2 regions of the Stenotrophomonas riyadhensis genome follow, and region 2 is predicted to be linked to the other one. Evidence: riboswitches for the same ligand, from Rfam matches in the RefSeq annotation. Region 2 holds a riboswitch; the other holds the start of a gene.
The links. A riboswitch is a leader RNA that binds a small molecule or an ion and turns the genes downstream of it on or off. The one in region 2 is predicted to bind thiamine pyrophosphate.

Region 1 (3,409 bases), 1.1 Mb from region 2:
GCAATGGGCGGAGCATAGCCGGGCGCGGCGTGATGAGCGGTAGTGCCGGCCGCTGGCCGGCACCCCCGTTTCCGCATCATCCCTGGTGGTAGACCTCGGCCCCCGCAGCGCGGAACTCCTCCGACTTCTCCTTCATGCCGGCCTCGGCGTAGTCGCGCACGTCCTGGGTGATCTTCATCGAACAGAAATGCGGGCCGCACATCGAACAGAAGTGCGCCAGCTTGTGCGCATCCTTCGGCAAGGTCTCGTCATGGAACTCCTTGGCCTTCTCCGGATCCAGGCCAAGGTGGAACTGGTCTTCCCAGCGGAACTCGAAGCGCGCCTTGCTCAGCGCGTTGTCGCGCACCTGCGCACCCGGGTGGCCCTTGGCCAGATCGGCCGCATGTGCGGCGATGCGGTAGGCCATGATGCCGTCGCGCACGTCCTGGCGGTTGGGCAGGCCGAGGTGCTCCTTCGGCGTCACGTAGCAGAGCATCGCCGTACCGAACCAGCCGATCATCGCCGCACCGATCGCGCTGGTGATGTGGTCGTAGCCCGGCGCGATGTCGGTGGTCAGCGGCCCCAGCGTATAGAACGGCGCTTCGCCGCACTCGCGCAACTGCTTGTCCATGTTTTCCTTGATCAGCTGCATCGGCACGTGGCCAGGGCCTTCGATCATGGTCTGCACATCGTGTTTCCAGGCGATCTTCGTCAGTTCACCCAGCGTTTCCAGCTCGCCGAACTGCGCCGCGTCGTTGGCATCGGCGATGCAGCCCGGGCGCAGGCCATCCCCCAGCGAGAAGGTCACGTCGTAGGCCTTCATGATCTCGCAGATCTCTTCGAAATGCGTGTAGAGGAAGTTCTCCTTGTGGTGCGCCAGGCACCACTTGGCCATGATCGAGCCGCCGCGGCTGACGATACCGGTCACACGCTTGGCGGTGAGCGGCACATAGCGCAGCAACACGCCGGCGTGGATGGTGAAGTAGTCCACGCCCTGCTCGGCCTGTTCGATCAGCGTGTCGCGGAAGATCTCCCAGGTGAGTGCCTCGGCACGGCCATCGACCTTTTCCAGCGCCTGGTAGATCGGCACGGTACCGATCGCCACCGGCGAGTTGCGGATGATCCACTCGCGGGTCTCATGGATGTGCTTGCCGGTGGACAGATCCATCACCGTGTCACCGCCCCAGCGGATCGCCCACACCAGCTTCTCCACTTCCTCGGCAATACCCGAGGACACGGCGCTGTTGCCGATGTTGGCGTTGATCTTGGTCAGGAAGTTGCGGCCGATGATCATCGGCTCGCTTTCCGGGTGGTTGATGTTGTTGGGCAGCACCGCGCGGCCGCGGGCAATTTCGTCGCGCACGAATTCCGGGGTGATGATCTTCTGGATCGAGGCACCGAACGCCTCGCCCGGGTGCTGCTGCAGCAGGCCTGCATCGCGGATCGCGTCCAGTCGCTGGTTTTCGCGGATGGCGACGAATTCCATTTCCGGCGTGATGATGCCGCGGCGCGCGTAGTGCATCTGGGTGACGTTCGCGCCTGCGCGTGCACGCCGTGGCAGGCTGCGCGCGGGGAAGCGTACTGCATCAAGCTTTGGATCATGCTCACGGTCGCGGCCGAACGACGAGCTGAGGCCGTCGAGCTGTTCGGTATCACCGCGTTCCTCCACCCAACCACGACGCAGCGTCGGCAGGCCGACGGACAGATCGATACGCACGTCCGGATCGGTATACGGGCCCGACGTGTCGTAGACCGTGACCGGTGCATTCTCTTCACCGCCGAACAGCGTCGGCGTGCGGGTCAGCGCGATCTCGCGCATCGGCACCTGAAGATCCGGGCGTGAACCGGGCACATGGATCTTGCGCGAACCGGGTATCGGCCGGGTCACGGATTCGGAGAGTTGCTGGGCCTGTTGCTGCAGGGCGGAGAGCTGTGCGTTCATCGGGCATCGTCCAGGAAGGTCAGGGACGAAGCGGCGGCGCACTGCGACCGCGCACGAACGGTCCTTGGGCGGAGTCCGGGCACGGCTGCATTGCAAAGCTTCCCTACGCCGGTATGAGCCGGATCAGGTTCCAAGGGACTGTCTCAACCGTGGCCACATGGCCGCGGTACCCCCGCTTCTTGGCGTGCATTAGAGCATAGAAATCACTGCAGCTCATGGCCGTTCATCCATGCATGGCGTGGCGCTGCTCCATCGGCATTAACAGAACCGTGACATCGCGTTCAGTAACGTGCACGCGCATCGTGCCGCTGCGGCCGGTGTTTTCCTCGCCGCCTTCGCGGCCCCTGCCCGGTCTGTGCTGCATGTCGCCGGCCCCTCGCAGCAAGCTCTGCTCGCTCCCCTCAATCCCTTGATCGGAGAAGCTCCTTCATGGTGTTTCGCGTTTCCATCGCACTGGTTCTGCTTCTGGTGCTGCTTGCCGGTGTTGCACCGGGCCCCTTCAATGCCGTGGTGCAGAGCATCCTCGGTGAACTCATCCGCGGCATCGGCTGGCTGTACCTGCTGGTCGTGTTCCTCGCGCTGGTGTTCCTGATGTATCTGGCCTTCGGTCGTTTCGGCAACCTGCGCATCGGTGGCGAAGACGCTGAACCGGAATTCTCGCGCGCCAGCTGGATGTCGATGCTGTTCGCCGCCGGCATGGGCATCGGCCTGGTGTTCTGGGGTGCCGCCGAACCCATCTCGCACTTCAGCAAGCCACCGGAAGGGCTGGCACCTGAAAGCATGGATGCCGCGCGCGCCTCAATGCGCTATGCGTTCTTCCACTGGGGCCTGCACCCGTGGGCCATCTATGCGCTGATCGGCCTGGCAATGGCCTGGTTCCAGTTCAACCGCAACGGCCGCGGCCTGGTCAGCGACATGCTGCAGCCGATCATCGGCCGCCATCACCGCGGCTGGATCGGGCGCGTGGTCAACATCGCCGCCGTCGTCGCCACCGCAATTGGCGTTGCCACCACGCTGGGCTTCGGCACCATCCAGATCGCGGCCGGCATGGAGCGTGTGTTCGGCCTGCACGCAGGCGTTCCGCTGCAACTGACCGTCATCGCAGTCGCGTTCGTGCTGTACATGGCCTCCACGCTCAGTGGTGTCGAGCGTGGCGTGAAGTGGCTGTCGAATTTCAACCTGGCGCTGGCCGCTCTGCTGCTGGCGCTGGTGCTGGTGCTGGGCCCCACCGGCGCGATCTTCAACACCTTTACCACCACGCTGGGCTCGTATCTGAACCAGCTGGTGACGATGAGCCTGCGCATGTCACCGTTCTCGTCCAGCACCTGGGTGGCCGACTGGACGATCTTCTACTGGGCCTGGTGGATTTCCTGGGCACCGTTCGTCGGTTCGTTCATCGCCCGCATCTCGCGCGGGCGCAGCGTGCGCGAGTTCGTCATCGGCGTGGTGCTGGCACCAACGCTGCTCGGCTTCTTCTGGTTTTCGGTG
Region 2 (3,409 bases):
CGGCTGTGCCGCTGCGGGATGCCCCGCTTGTCGTAGGCGCGCTCGTCCAGGCGCACGAAGCGGCCACCGGCCAGCCACTGCCAGTCATCGCCGAAGCTCATCCGGTCCAGCGCGAAGAACGCGGTCTGGCGGCTGTCCAGGCGCCGTGCGGAGGGGCCGGGCATCTTCGGCGACGGCGCGAACACCGGCACCTGCGCGACGTGGATGTTGCTGGTGCCGACGTACTCGTTGACGCTCGGGCGCTTGTCCACGGTACGGCGGAAGTAGTCGGCACCGAGGGTCAGCTGGTGGCCGACGTTGCCGGTCTCGAAGCGGCCGCGCAGCTCGGCACGGGCCTGCTGGTTGCGGCGGGTGTCGTCCGGGCTGCGGTAGTCGTAGACGTCGTAGTCGCCATTGGGCGCGAAGTAGTTGCCCGGCACGCTGCCATCGGCGCATTGCGCGGCGTAGTAGCAACCGTAGGCGAAGGCGACGTTGTCATCGATCACCGAGCGGCTGTGGCCGACCGAGACGCGCGACTGCCAGGCATCGTTGAAGTCGTAGGTGTGCAGCGCGGTGATGTTGGTGCTGGCGATATCCACGGGGCGCTGCCACGGCTGGTAGCCGAGCAGGTGCTCGCGGTCGACGCCGCGCGGCAGGTCACGCGCGCCCAGCAGCTGGTAGCCGGACACCGAGCGCTGCGAGCTGGTCTGGTAGTTGGCATCCACTTCCAGCTTGCCGCGCTCGCCGATCAGCCAGTCGGCGGCCAGCGAGTAGAAGTTGCGGCGGCCATCGGCGTGCTCGACGTAGGAATTGCTGGAATCCCATGCGGCATTCAGGCGCAGGCCGAAGCGCGGGGTGATCCAGTGGCCGACATCGACGGCGACGTAGCGCGAGCCTTCCGAATCGGTGCCGAGGGTGGCGGTGCGCACTTCGGCCGGGCGCTTGCCGATGTAGTTGATGATGCCGCCCGGCGCCATCACGCCTGCCGCCAGGCCGGCTTCACCCTTGAGGATCTCCACCGACTGCACGTTCTCTAGCGCCAGGCGCTGTTCGCCGGCGATGGACAGCCCGTTGAAGCGGTAGCCGGTGGCGGCGTCCAGCGCGAAGCCGCGGATGGCGATGTTCTGGTAGTAGCCCACCGGTGCATAGGCATCACCCAGCGAGGCATCGTTGCTGGCCAGCTCGGACAGCGAACGCACCTGGCGGCGGTCGAGGTAATCGCGCTCGAGCACGTTCACCGAGGCCGGCGTGTCCTTCCAGCTTCCACCACCGAAGGCGTTCACGCGTGAGGTATCGGCCTTCGGTTTGCCGGCCTGCACGCGCACCGCCGCCAGTTCGGTGGGCGAACGATCGGCGCCGGTGGCAGCCGCATCGGGAGCAGCGTCGGCCTCGCTGGCATGCAGCGGCAGCGCGGCGCAGAGGGCGAGGGAGAGCAGGGTGGGGCGCAGGCAGCGGTTCATTCGGTTCGTCTTCGGACAACAAGGGAGACGAAGCGACGGCGCGCAGGTGCACCGGCCCATGACGGGGGTGTGGCTGCGGCTCAAAGCTCCCTACGCCGGTGCAAACCGGATCAGGTTCCAAGGGACTCTCTCAGCCTGGCAGATCCAGGCACCCCCGCTTCAGGTGACCATTTCACTACAAATGGTACGGATTTGCGAGCCGGTGTCCTTCAGGCTGCGGGGTCAGATCCCTTTCCGCAGGAAAGGGATCTGGCCCCAACGGTGCGCCAACCGGGTCACGCCGCCGCGTGCAGGGCCTGCAGCAGCGTCTGCCCCGGCGCGGTGCGGAACCATGCCGGGTGCCCCAGCATGAAGGGCTGCCAGGCCACGTCGGCATTCGCGGTCGAGCCGGTGATGCCTTCGAAGTACTCCACTTCGGACAGTGCGAAGTCGAAATGGACCATGGGCAGCAGGTCGGCCAGCAGGTGCACGCGTGCCGCCGACAACGGCAGTACCTGGCGGTAGCCGTCGAGCAGGGCCAGCGCGATATCGATGCGCACCGCCTCCATGCCGCGCTCCAGTTCCAGCCACGCCACCGCGTTGCGCTCGATCGCCGTGGCGAGGTCGAACAGTGCGCTGGTGGGTGAAGCCAGCCCGAAATCCAGCACGGTGCTGACCTGCCCCTCGCGCCACAGCAGGTTGGAGACATGCCAATCGTTGTGCGCCCACAGGCGCGGTTCGTCGCGCAGGCGCGTGGCCAGGCCGGCATGCCACGGCAGCACGTCGCGCTGCAGCTGCGCTTCCCACGGAATGCGCGCGAGATAGCGGGCCAGGCCGGGGCGCTCGTGCAGCCCCGCTTTGATGGCCGCGATCGGATCATCGGCGCGGATCAGATCGTCGCGCGCGACCAGCAGGTGGGTGCTGCGCTGTGGCGCGTGGTAACTGGCCGCGGCACGGTGCAGCTGGGCCAGCATGCGGCCGGCTTCGCGGGCCTGTGCGGCATCGGTCAGCAGCGACCACGACACGGCGTCGCGGTACAGGTCCTCGCCGACGCCGACCGCATGCAGCTCGAAGGTCCATTCGCCGTGTTCGAGCGCCGTGTGGCCATCGGTGGCCGCCAGCACCTGCACCACCGGTACGCCGGCGGCGGCGAGATGGGCGATGAAGTGGTGTTCTTCTTCCAGGCAGGCCGCGCTGCGCACGCTGTGGTGGTGGCGCTTGATGAACACCGGCGCGCAAGCGCCATTGACGATGGCAGCGGCCGAGAGTGGCCGGGGGCTGTGCCAGTGCGGGGGGCTGTCCGCATCCAGTTGCGGGAAGCGCTGGCGCAGCCACGCGAGGTCTGCGGCGCTGATCGGCGGCCAGTCGGCGGCGACCTCATCGTTGTTGAGGCCCTGCACGCGGTGGGAGGAAGAAGTCATGCCGCAGCCCGAGAGGGAAAGTCACATCCAAGGCTGCGCATTCAACGCCATGCGCGTGGTCAACGCAAACGGGCGGGTCATCGACCCGCCCGTCCCTGCATCGGCGCCGGCGTTGCCGATGCGCTGTTTACCAGCCGCGATGGCGGCCGCGGTCGTTGTAGTAGCGGTTGTCGTAGTAGCGCTCACGCTGCCAGCGACGGTCGTCACCGCGGTCGTAGTAGCCGCTGCGGTAGTAGCCACGGTCGTAACGGCGGTCGTAGCGATTGTCGTAGTAGCGGTTGTCGTAATAGCGACGGTCGCGGCGGTCGGAGGTGGTCAGGTTGCCGATCGCACCGCCGGCCACGGCACCGCCGACGGTTGCGGCGGGATCACCGTTGGAGAGCAGGTTGCCGGCTACGCCACCAACCACGGCGCCGACCAGGGTGCGCTTGTCCTTCCTCGACATCGCGCTGGCATCGCTGACCACGGCGACACCGGCAACCAGTGCCAGGGCCATCGCCAGACCACGGAAGCTGAGTGTGGAAGTACTGAGCATGTTCGTTCTCCTGTGAGGTGCATGCCACGCTGGGC

Region 1: another riboswitch for thiamine pyrophosphate. It lies ahead of thiC (phosphomethylpyrimidine synthase ThiC); the one in region 2 lies ahead of SriyCCGPB3_RS00725 (TonB-dependent receptor).

The regions. Positions count from the first base shown of each region.
Region 1 covers NZ_CP155568.1:3,811,345-3,814,753, forward strand. Annotated here, with positions in the region: gene thiC (phosphomethylpyrimidine synthase ThiC) at 77-1,921, opposite strand; TPP riboswitch at 2,004-2,105, opposite strand; gene SriyCCGPB3_RS17655 (BCCT family transporter) at 2,351-3,409, shown strand, end outside.
Region 2 covers NZ_CP155568.1:162,526-165,934, forward strand. Annotated here, with positions in the region: gene SriyCCGPB3_RS00725 (TonB-dependent receptor) at 1-1,439, opposite strand, end outside; TPP riboswitch at 1,510-1,605, opposite strand; gene SriyCCGPB3_RS00730 (phosphotransferase enzyme family protein) at 1,715-2,839, opposite strand; gene SriyCCGPB3_RS00735 (glycine zipper 2TM domain-containing protein) at 2,967-3,374, opposite strand.